2 regions of the Arthrobacter sp. NQ4 genome follow, and region 2 is predicted to be linked to the other one. Evidence: riboswitches for the same ligand, from Rfam matches in the RefSeq annotation. Region 2 holds a riboswitch; the other holds the start of a gene.

Region 1 (5,659 bases), on a different contig from region 2:
CGTGTTGCCACGCTTGTAGGTGGTCGGTTTCGTTGTCGGGGGTGCGGTTGGTGCAGCCGGGGAATGTGCATTTGGTGTCGCGCATCCTGATCCAGCGTTTGATGGCCTCGGTGAGCCGGTAGTTTTTCCGGCCGATCTCCAGTGGTGCCCCGTCGCGGGGGTCGATCAGGACCCGGTAGAACGATTCCGCCCCGTCGGCGACAAGTTTCCGTGCCATGGACGCCGGGATTGGTCCGAAGCCGTCCAGTAAGGCGGGTTCGTCGGTGGCTCCGAGGAGGGCGAACACGGGCACGGTGACCAGGACATCGGCCCGCGGCGCAGGGACCTTCCCGACCCCGGTGACACCCTCCGTGCCCTGAATGCCGAGGCCGGGACCGTCTTCCTCGGCGTGGCCGGCGCCGAGGAGCAGCGATGCTGCGATGTCGGGGCGGAGTTGGGTAAGGGTGCGGGGTTCGTCTGGTCCCTGGAGGCCGCGGGCGGTCGCGGTGGTCCGGTTCCAGATAGCGCACGCGGTGTCCCCGGGCAAGTAGAGGGAGATCCAGGCCATACCGTCCTTGTCCGGGGTGTATTCCATCCGCCGGTCAGCCACACCCTTTACATGGCGCTTCTCGATCGAGTCGGGGTGGTGGCGTTCCCGCCAACCACGCACCTTCGCCCGGAACCGGGACGGAACAAGCTCGCCGGGGGCCGCGCCGCGGGCGGGCTGGGGTGCAGCCGGGTCGAAGAAGTGCGCCACCAACGCCAGGGCGCCCTCGGTGGTGAGGCCTTCAGTCTCATCGGCGACAATCCGGGCGTGCTGCCAGGACATGTCCCCGGCGGACAGTGCATCGAACACCAGCGGCAGGGAGCAGATCCGGCGTGAGTGCTCCACCAAAGCGCCCGCGGCCGCCGAGCTGATGGTCAGCACCCCGGCGATCTCCTCCACCACCGACATGTCCGCGTAAGTGCGGTCCTGGACAGTGGCGTCCGGCGGCGTCATCGCCTGCTGGAAGGCAACGGCTTCGGCAGTATCCAGCGCCTTCATCGCGGCGAGCTGCGCCTCCAGCCGGGCCGCAACCTCCAGCCGTTCCAGCCGGATCTCATACCGCCGTTGAAGCACGTCAACACGGGAACCAATGCCGGCGCCGGCAGCCAGGGAAGTATCTTCGAAATCCAGCGCATCGATGGCAGCAACAGAGGCACGAACACCCTCCAAAACCACCTCAACACCACCGCTGATTCCCATGCCCACATCATCCAACGAGGCACTGACATCCAAAGTGTGCACGGTTCATGCTGGCGTCCTTCATAGCGGCGCAGGGGGCAGCTTCTTAAATTAATTCGGCCGCCATTGGGTGGTGACGCCGTTGTCACCACCCAATGGCGGCCGAAGTTTGCCCGGGCACAACCCGGGGACCTCCCCGAAGTGATCCGGGGAGGAACGGGGGAGGGTCAGATGGTGACGGCTCCGTTGGCGGTTTCAAAGGTGACCGAGAGGATGCCCGGGGTTCCGTGCGGGGCGACCCACTCCACCGCAACGTCCTCGAGCGGCTTCTCCACCGGCTCACCCAGCCACTCGGTGACGCGCGAGGCGGAACCGGCGATGGTCAGGCAGCTCATCTTGAGGTTGCTCTCGTACGCGTGGGACGGGTGGAGCGAGGGATCGCCCTCCCACTTGAGCATGTACGGCACCTGGGGATCGGCGATGAGGCCCAGGATGCCAATCTGCTTCCAGACCAGTTCGCGGCCGTCCGGGAACTTGCGGTTGCCGTTCACGGCGGCGCGGCCCAGGCGTTCCTCGAAGGGGGCGAGGTCGTCCACTTCGACGCACCAGCCCATCCAGCCGCCACCAGCAGCGGAGCGGGCACGTACTGCCTGTCCGAACGGTGCCTTGTCCGATGCCGGGTGGTCCAGGACCTCAACGACTTCGAGGTACTTGTGGCCGGCGAGCGGGATGATCATATTCCGGGTTCCGAAGCGGGGGTGTACGCCACCCTTCACTGCCTCAACGCCGAGGGCAGTTGCAATACGTTCGGTAGTGGCCGCGAGGCCATCGTGTTCACAGGCGTAAGAGACGTGATCCATGCGCATGCGAACATCTTGGCACTTTGTGATCAGGCTCTCAGCTAAGGGCACCCTTACTAGTATTTGTGGCGCCCGGCGCCCCCGTTATTCGGCCGAGACAGTGGCCGGAAGACCATGTTCGTCACAATGCTGTCCACGGCAACCGTCCGGTTCCTAGACTGGGCCCAGGTCATGAGTGCCAGCGCCAAGCCCCGGCTCGCTGGCCGGCAACCCTCCATCCGCGGTGGGGTGCCCCGGGTGAAGACCTGGCTCCCCGGCAACAGCCGGGAGCAAGCGCGGCCCGTACTGCCGGTGAGCATGCCGGGCCCATGTCAAAGGAGATTTGGATGTCCAACGGATGGTCCTTCGAAACCCGCCAGATCCACGCAGGCCAGGCGGCGGACAGCGCCACGGGGGCCCGCGCCCTGCCTATCTACCAGACCACGTCATTCGTGTTTCCCAGCGCTGAAAGCGCCGCCAACCGTTTTGCCCTGGCTGAACTTGCGCCCATCTATACCCGCATCGGCAATCCCACCCAGGATGCCGTCGAGCAACGGATTGCCAGCCTCGAAGGAGGCCTGGCCGCGCTGCTGCTGAGCTCCGGGCAGGCCGCCGAAACCTTCGCTGTCCTGAACATCGCCGAGGCAGGCGACCACATCGTGGCCAGCCCCAGCCTTTACGGCGGAACCTACAACCTGTTTGCGCACACGCTGAAGAAGTTCGGCATCTCGGTGACCTTCGTGGCCGATCCGGACAACCTGGACCAGTGGCGCGATGCCGTGCAGCCCAACACCAAGCTCTTCTTCGGTGAAGTGGTGTCCAACCCGCGCCAGGATGTCCTGGACATCGAAGGCATCTCCGAGGTGGCCCACCAGGCCGGCGTGCCCCTCATTGTGGACAACACCTTGTCCACGCCGTACCTGATCCGCCCACTGGAGTGGGGAGCGGACATTGTCCTGCACTCGGCCACCAAGTACCTGGGTGGCCACGGCTCGGCCATTGCCGGAGTCATCGTCGATTCCGGCAAGTTCGATTTCGGCAAGGATCCGGAACGGTTCCCCGGCTTCAACACCCCGGACCCCACCTACAACGGCCTGGTCTACGCCCGCGATCTCGGTGAAGGCGGCGCACTCGGCGCCAACCTCTCCTACATTCTCAAGGCCCGTGTGCAGTTGCTGCGCGACCTCGGCTCAGCCGTCTCGCCCTTCAACGCGTTCCTGATTTCCCAGGGCCTGGAGACGTTGAGCCTGCGGGTGGAGCGCCACGTTGCGAACGCCACGGAAGTGGCGCGTTGGCTGGAGGCAAGGGACGACGTCGAATCCGTCGCCTACGCGGGGCTGCCCTCCAGCCCCTGGTACGAGCGTGGCCGCAAGTACGGACCCAAGGGGACGGGCGCCGTCGTGGCCTTCAATCTGGCCGGCGGGGCAGAGGCGGGCAAGCGCTTCGTCGACGCCCTGGAGCTGCATTCCCACGTGGCCAATATCGGCGACGTCCGCTCCCTGGTCATCCACCCCGCGTCCACCACGCACAGCCAGCTCTCGCCGGAGCAGCAGGTTGTGGCCGGCGTGCACCCGGGCCTGGTCCGGCTTTCCGTTGGCCTGGAGCACATCGACGACATCCTGGCCGACCTGGAGGCAGGCTTCCGGGCAGCCAAGGGCGCCGACGCGTAGCCCCAAACGCGAGCGTCGCAGCATGTGCCGGCCGGCAAACCGGGAAGTCACAACCAGTCATACTCTTGGCCTGGAGTGGGGGGTGTTTCGTACACTCGAACCAGGTCATGAGTGCCAGTGACAGCCCCGGCTTGCTGGCCGGCAACCCTCCATCCGCGGTGGGGTGCCCCGGGTGAGGACCTGGCCTGCCGGTCAGACGACGGCAGGCAAGCGCGTAGAAGAGGTCTTGCCATGACGGTTACCGTCGCCCGAACCACCATCCCCGAACACGGAATCGTGCGTTACGCCTCCATCGGGGGTCTGGAACTCGAAGCCGGGGGATACCTCCCGGACGTCACCCTGGCCTACGAAACCTGGGGGACGCTCAATGCGGACGCCAGCAACGCCATCCTGATCGAGCATGCGCTGACCGGCAGCACCCACGTGACCCGCGGCGACACCGACGAAGAAGGTTGGTGGGAACAGCTGGCCGGCCCCGGCGCTCCCGTGGACACGGACCGCTTCTTCGTGGTGTCCATCAATATCGTTGGCGGCTGCTACGGATCCACCGGCCCGTCATCACCCGCGCCGGACGGAAATCCCTGGGGCTCCAGGTTTCCCCTCGTCACGCTGCGCGACAGTACGGTTGCCGAGGCAAGGCTCGCGGACCAGCTGGGCATCAAGAGCTGGTTCGCCGTCCTCGGCGGATCCATGGGGGGCGCCCGCGCCCTGGAATGGGCGGTGACGTACCCGGAAAGGGTGCAGCGCTGCGCCGTGATCTCCGTGGGAGCCGCCAGCACGGCCGAACAGATTGCCTTCGCGCAGGCCCAGACGCTGGCCATCCGGCAAGACCCCAATTTCAACGGCGGGGACTACTACGGCGGTCCGTGCCCGGAAGATGGGCTGGCACTGGCCCGGCGCATCGCCCACATCACCTACCGGTCGGCTGCCGAACTGGAAGGCCGCTTCGGCCGGGCACCCCAGGCGCCCGAGTCGCCCCTGCAGGGGGAAGTTCTTGCCTCCCGCGGCCGCTACCAGGTGGAAAGCTACCTGGACCACCAGGGCAACAAGCTGGTGAAGCGCTTCGATGCCAACAGCTATATCGCCCTGACCGAGGCACTGATGAGCCACGATGTGTGCCGGGGACGGGGAACCTTGACCGAAACCCTCGCCGCCTCCACGGCACGGTTCTTCGTGGCCGCCGTCGACTCGGACCGGCTCTATTTTCCGTCGCAGTCCCACGAACTGGCCCAGGCGCTGCCCGGGGACGTGGACGTCCATGTCATCCAGGCACCGATCGGGCACGACGGGTTCCTCACCGAGATCGGGCAGTTGGGCGGCCGGCTGCGGAGCAGCTTCCTGGTCTAGGCGCCGCCTGGCGCACAGCCCTTAATGTGCATTCCTGCAGATGCGTTCTGCACTAATCGGCGTTGAGGTTGCGCCGCAGGCAGACCATACTCATCGAATCCGGCTTTCGTGGTGTGCATCACACCCGTCTGCCATTGACTGGTCCCCGTGGTGTCGACGACGACGCCGAAGGAGTTCGCATGAGTACGGAAAGCTCCGCCGCAAGGCGCACAGAGGAAACCGACGTCAAGGCCTCAGGCCTTAAGAAAGTGGTGACGGCCTCCATGGCCGGCACGGTCGTGGAATGGTACGAGTTCTTCCTCTACGCATCGGCCGCCACCCTGGTGTTCGGGAAGGCCTTCTTCCCCAACGCCGGCACGGAACTGGACGGCATCATCGCCGCCTTCCTCACCTATGCCGTCGGTTTCGTCGCACGCCCCATCGGCGGAATCGTCTTTGGCCACTTCGGCGATAAGTTCGGCCGCAAGCAGCTGCTGCAACTGAGCATCATCCTGGTGGGGGTCTCCACCTTCCTCATGGGCTGCCTGCCCACCTTCGGACAGATCGGCTACTGGGCGCCCGCGCTGCTGGTATTCCTGCGGTTCGCCCAGGGCTTCGCC
Region 2 (5,659 bases):
TTCGACCAAAGGATTGAACAGGACCTCTCCAACGCCGGGCCCTTCCTGGCGGCGGCCCTGGCCTCACGGGGTACGGTCCGCATCCCCAACTGGCCCTTGGAAACGCAGCAGGTGGGCGACCTCTGGCGCGGCATCCTGGCCCGGATGGGAGCCACCGTCTCCCTTGCTGACGGCGTCCTGACCGTCACCGGCGGCCCGGAGATCAAGGGCGGTGACTTCGCTGACACCAGTGAGCTGGCTCCTACGGTCGCGGCCCTGTGCGCCCTTGCCACGGGGCCTTCCCGGCTCAGCGGGATCGCACACCTCAGGGGACATGAGACCGACCGGCTGGCGGCCCTGGTCGCGGAAATCAACCGGCTCGGCGGCGACGCCGAGGAAACCAGCGACGGCCTGGTCATCCGGCCCGCCCGGCTGCACGCCGGCGTAGTCCACAGCTACGCCGACCACCGCATGGCCACGGCCGGGGCAATCCTGGGCCTCGCGGTGGACGGCGTCCAGGTGGAGGACATCGCCACCACAGCCAAGACCATGCCCGACTTTCCGCAACTGTGGACAAACATGCTGGCCCAGGATGCTGCCGGGACCCCGGGGCCGGAAGGGCGCGGCAGTGGCGCGGAGCACTGACTCCTGGGACGAATCAGACGTCCGGATCCGCCCCAGCAAGAAAGGCTCCCGGCCCCGCACCAAGGACCGGCCCAGCCATGACGATGCCGTCACCGGACGGATCATCACGGTGGACCGCGGCCGGTACACGGCAGTGGTGGGCGAAGACTCGGGCAACGAACGCGTTGTCATCGCGGCGCGGGCCCGCGAACTGCGCCGCTCGCCCGTGGTTGCCGGCGACTTCGTCTCACTCGTGGGGGACGTGTCCGGGGCACCGGACACACTTGCCCGCCTGGTGAAAATCCAGGACCGCCACACCCTCCTGCGCCGCAGCGCCGACGACACCGACCCCGTCGAGCGCGCCGTGGTGGCCAACGCCGACCAACTGGTGATTGTGGTGGCGGCCGCCAACCCGGAACCACGCACCGGGTTCATCGACCGCGCCCTGGTGGCTGCCTATGACGCCGGGATCGAGCCGATCCTGCTGGTCACCAAGGCCGACGTGAAAGACCCCGCGGAGCTGCTGTCCAACTACACCCACCTGGACTTCCCGGTGATCATCAGCCGGACCGCCGATGCACAGGCCTCCGGGATCGATGCACGGTCGGACGACGGCCTCTCCGCCCGGCTGGACAGCGCGGCGGTGGCCGACCTCCGCGCCCATCTCGACGGCAAGGTCACCGTGATGCTGGGGCACTCCGGCGTGGGCAAGTCCACCATGGTGAATGCGCTGACCGGCGCCGAGCGGGCCACCGGCGGAGTGAACGCGGTCACGGGGCGCGGCCGCCACACGTCGTCGTCGGCCTTGGCCCTGCGCCTGGCGGACGCGCCGGCCGGCAGCTGGATCATTGACACCCCCGGTATCCGTTCCTTCGGACTGGCACACGTGGACCCGGACCGGATCCTGCGCTCCTTCCCCGACCTGTCCCCCGGCATCGAAAACTGTGAACGCGGGTGCAAGCACACTGCAAACGCGGTGAACTGCGGCCTCGACGACTGGGTGGCAGGCGGACACGCAGGTCCCACCGGCCCGGCACGCCTGGCATCGCTCCGGCGGCTGCTCGGCACGGACCCGCGCATGGACGCACAGGAAACCAAAGAGCTCGGCAGCGTCAACTGACGCGTTCTCCCGGCAGAAGCGTCCACAGACGGTAGTTTGTAACCATGATCCAACCCGCTTCGAGCTACAACGATGACCTGCGCCTGGCCCATGTCCTGGCCGACTCCGTGGATGACCAGACCATGAGCCGCTTCAAGGCCCTGGACCTCCACGTTGAGACCAAGCCGGACCTGACGCCCGTCACCGACGCCGACAAGGCAGCGGAGGAAGCCATCCGCGGCCAGCTCTCGCGCTCCCGGCCCCGCGATGCCGTCCTGGGTGAGGAGTTCGGCAGCACCGGGCACGGTTCACGGCGCTGGATCATCGATCCCATTGACGGGACCAAGAACTTTGTCCGGGGCGTCCCGGTCTGGGCCACGCTGATCGCCCTGGTGGATGAAGGCGAGCCTGTGGTGGGCGTGGTCAGCGCCCCGGCCCTCGGCAAGCGCTGGTGGGCGGCAAAGGGCATGGGCGCGTACATGGGCCGGTCCCTGGCAGCTGCCACCCGGCTGCGCGTCTCCGACGTGTCCAGCCTCTCCGACGCCTCCCTCTCCTACTCCAGCCTGAGCGGCTGGAAGGAACGCGGCAACCTCGACGAGTTCCTCGGGCTGACCGAAGACGTCTGGCGGACCCGGGCCTACGGCGATTTCTGGTCGTACTGCATGGTGGCAGAGGGCTCGGTGGACATTGCCTGCGAACCGGAGCTCAACCTCTACGACATGGCTGCGCTGGTGCCGATCGTGGTTGAGGCGGGCGGCCGGTTCACTTCCCTCGAAGGCGAGGACGGACCGTTCGGCGGGAACGCGCTGGCCACCAACTCGATCCTGCACTCAGAGGTGCTGCACCGCCTCAACCCGTACCTGGACGACCTGCTGTAACTGCCACGGTTTGGCCCCCTTAGGCGAATATTGCGACGCCGGACACCTCCAGACGGGGGTGTCCGGCGTCGTTTATTCGATATTGCGTAACAAAGCCCTTAACAATTGCCGCGGCTTCAATCCTGGCCGCCCCATGTCCTACGCTTTTATGCAGGTCACGAGTGCCAGCGCAAAACCCCGGTTTGCTGGCCGGCAACCCTCCATTCGCGGCGGGGTGCCCCGGGTGACGACCAGGCCGGTCCGGAGTGGATGCGGCAAGCGCGGATTCCCTATGCCGGAGTCCTGTATTCAAGTGAGGTCTCTGTGACAACTGCCACCGTCTCCCCCCAGCCCGCCATTGCCGAATCCGGCGCTCCCGGAGATCGCCACGCCGTTGCCGGCCGTCCCCTTGCTGCCGTCACCGGCGCGGAAATCCAGGCACCACTGATTTCCGGCGGCCACATCCGGTACGCGAACCTTGACTACGGCGCATCCGCTCCGGCGCTCTCCGTGGTCTCCGCCTACCTGAACGAGATCCTGCCGTACTACGCGAGCGTCCACCGCGGGGCCGGCTACGCGTCCCAGATCAGCACGTCCGTTTACGAGAACGCCCGCAGCATCGTCCGGGACTTCGTGGGCGGCCGGCCGGATGATTCGGTCATCTTCACCCGCAACACCACCGATTCGCTGAACCTCCTGGCCGGCTGCCTGCCTGCTACCGACGGCCGGCATGACGGCGAGGTCCTCTACCTGGACATCGAACACCATGCCAACCTCCTGCCGTGGCAGGGCGTTCCGCACCGCAGCATCGTTGCCGCCGACACCATCACCGGCACCCTGGACGCCGTCCGGACCGAGCTGGAGCAGGGCGGCGTCAGCCTGCTGGCCGTCACCGGCGCCTCCAACGTCACCGGCGAGATTCTTCCCATCCGGGCCCTGGCCGCGCTGGCCCACCAGCACGGCGCCCGGATCGTGGTGGACGCGGCCCAGCTCGCGCCGCACCGCAGGGTGGACATCAGCGCGGACGACGTCGACTACCTCGCCTTTTCCGGCCATAAGCTGTACGCGCCGTTCGGCGCGGGTGTCCTGGTGGGACGTCCCGACTGGCTGGACACCGGTGTCCCGCACCTCGCCGGCGGCGGGGCGGTCAAGGAAGCACGGCTCGACGGCGTCAGCTGGGCCACGGGCCCGGCCCGCCACGAGGGGGGCTCGCCGAACGTCCTCGGCGCCGCCACCCTGGCCCGCGCCACCCAGGTCATCGCCGAACTCGACCAGGACCGGTGGCACGCCCACGAATCCGCCATCCGTTCCTTCCTGGTGGAGGGCCTGCAGGACATCGACGGCGTCACCGTCCACCAGATCTTCAAGGACACCAACCCGGAAACGGACACCATCGGCGTGGTCAACTTCTCGGTCGAGGGCTACGACGCAGGGCTGGTGGCCGCCTACCTTTCCGCAGAGCACGGGGTGGGCCTGCGCGACGGCCGCTTCTGCGCCCATCCCCTGCTGAAGCGCCTGGGCCTGCCGTCCGGCTCCCTCCGGGCAAGTTTCGGCGTGGGTTCGCGGCTGGAAGACGCCGAACGCCTCCTCGCCGGCATCCGGACGCTGCGCAGCAACGGACTGGGATGGGATTACGTGGTGGATGCGGGCCGCTGGGTGCCCGCCAATGATTTCCGCACCTACCCGCACTGGGCGCCCAATACCCCCGGGACGGCCGGAGCAGCCCCCTGCCTGGACGACTAGGCGGCGGGGCGGCGGCTGCCTGCTGATGCCGGGCATGCGGTAAATTCGAAGGACATCCGCAAGCAGCACCAGAAGGAGGCCACGCGTGGTTCGGGGTGGCCCCAGGCTTGATCACGGCCGGCGCACGGAGCTCGGGCAGAGCTTCCAGGACGGCGGCCGCCACTACCAGCGGGTCCGTCCCGGCTATCCTGCGGAATCTGCACGGTGGCTGGTACCGGCCGGAGCCCATGACGCCCTGGACGTCGGCGCCGGTACGGGAAAGTTCACCGCATTGCTGCTGGCCATGGGGCTGGACGTCACCGCCGTCGACCCCTCTGCGGACATGCTCGCCCAGCTGAAGGCCCACTGCCCCGCCGCCACGGCTGCGCCGGGGACTGCCGAGGCGACAGGCCTTCCCGACGCTGCCTTCGACGTCGTGACCGTTGCCCAGGCGTGGCACTGGTGCGACCCCCTGGCGGCAAGCACCGAGCTGGCGCGCGTCCTGCGCCCGCACGGAACACTTGGCCTGGTTTGGAACCAGCTGGACACCTCCGTCCCCTGGGTGCACCGGCTCTCCCGGATCATGCACGCCGGCGATGTGTACCGGCCCGGCCACAAGCCCGTCGTCGGGCCAGAATTCCACCGGCTCGAAGGTCACGTCACCCACTGGCAGGACAGGGTGACCACCGGGCACTTGATGGAGCTCACCAAGTCGCGCAGCTACTACCTTCGGGCCGGTGAGGCGACGCGGGCAAAAGTTCTGGCCAACCTGGACTGGTACCTGCACGAGCACCTGGCCCATGCCCCCGGCCAGGAACTTGACCTTCCCTACCTCACCCTGGCCTGGCGCGCCACCAAGGCATGACGCACGCGGTCTGCGGCGGGGTGGCCGAAGCGGCGCACTCTGCCGCACCGGCCAAACCGGTAGGCTTGGGCATGTGAAGACCAGCGCGCCCTCCTCCTCGATCGAGGACTACGTCAAGGTCATCTACTCATTCACCGAATGGCAGGACAAGCCCATCACGTCCTCCCAGCTGGCACAGCGGCTGGGAGTGGCAAATTCCTCGGTCTCGGAAATGGTCCGGAAGCTGAAGGACCAGGGCCTGGTGGACCACAAGCCCTACAGCGCCGTCACGCTGACCGAGGCCGGCCTGCGCCTGGCCCTGTCCATGGTCCGGCGCCACCGGCTCATCGAGACCTACCTCGTCCAGCGGCTCGGCTACAGCTGGGACGAGGTCCACGATGAAGCTGAACAGCTGGAGCATGCAGTGTCGGATACGTTCATCGAGCGCGTTGCCGCCAAGCTCGGGGACCCTAAGCGGGACCCGCACGGCGACCCCATCCCCACCGCGGACGGCCAGGTCCTGATGCCGCGCGC

What was found. A riboswitch is a leader RNA that binds a small molecule or an ion and turns the genes downstream of it on or off. The one in region 2 is predicted to bind S-adenosylmethionine.
Region 1: another riboswitch for S-adenosylmethionine. It lies ahead of metX (homoserine O-acetyltransferase MetX); the one in region 2 lies ahead of PUN51_RS12960 (aminotransferase class V-fold PLP-dependent enzyme).

Annotation. Positions count from the first base shown of each region.
Region 1 is NZ_JARETC010000003.1:171,741-177,399, reverse strand. Features, by position in the region: gene PUN51_RS07310 (HNH endonuclease signature motif containing protein) at 1-1,225, opposite strand, end outside; gene PUN51_RS07305 (VOC family protein) at 1,432-2,070, opposite strand; SAM riboswitch class IV at 2,232-2,346, shown strand; gene PUN51_RS07300 (bifunctional o-acetylhomoserine/o-acetylserine sulfhydrylase) at 2,391-3,713, shown strand; SAM riboswitch class IV at 3,817-3,932, shown strand; gene metX (homoserine O-acetyltransferase MetX) at 3,945-5,060, shown strand; gene PUN51_RS07290 (MFS transporter) at 5,240-5,659, shown strand, end outside.
Region 2 is NZ_JARETC010000007.1:11,137-16,795, reverse strand. Features, by position in the region: gene aroA (3-phosphoshikimate 1-carboxyvinyltransferase) at 1-624, shown strand, start outside; gene rsgA (ribosome small subunit-dependent GTPase A) at 608-1,723, shown strand; gene hisN (histidinol-phosphatase) at 1,768-2,580, shown strand; SAM riboswitch class IV at 2,734-2,847, shown strand; gene PUN51_RS12960 (aminotransferase class V-fold PLP-dependent enzyme) at 2,884-4,302, shown strand; gene PUN51_RS12955 (class I SAM-dependent methyltransferase) at 4,388-5,146, shown strand; gene PUN51_RS12950 (metal-dependent transcriptional regulator) at 5,220-5,659, shown strand, end outside.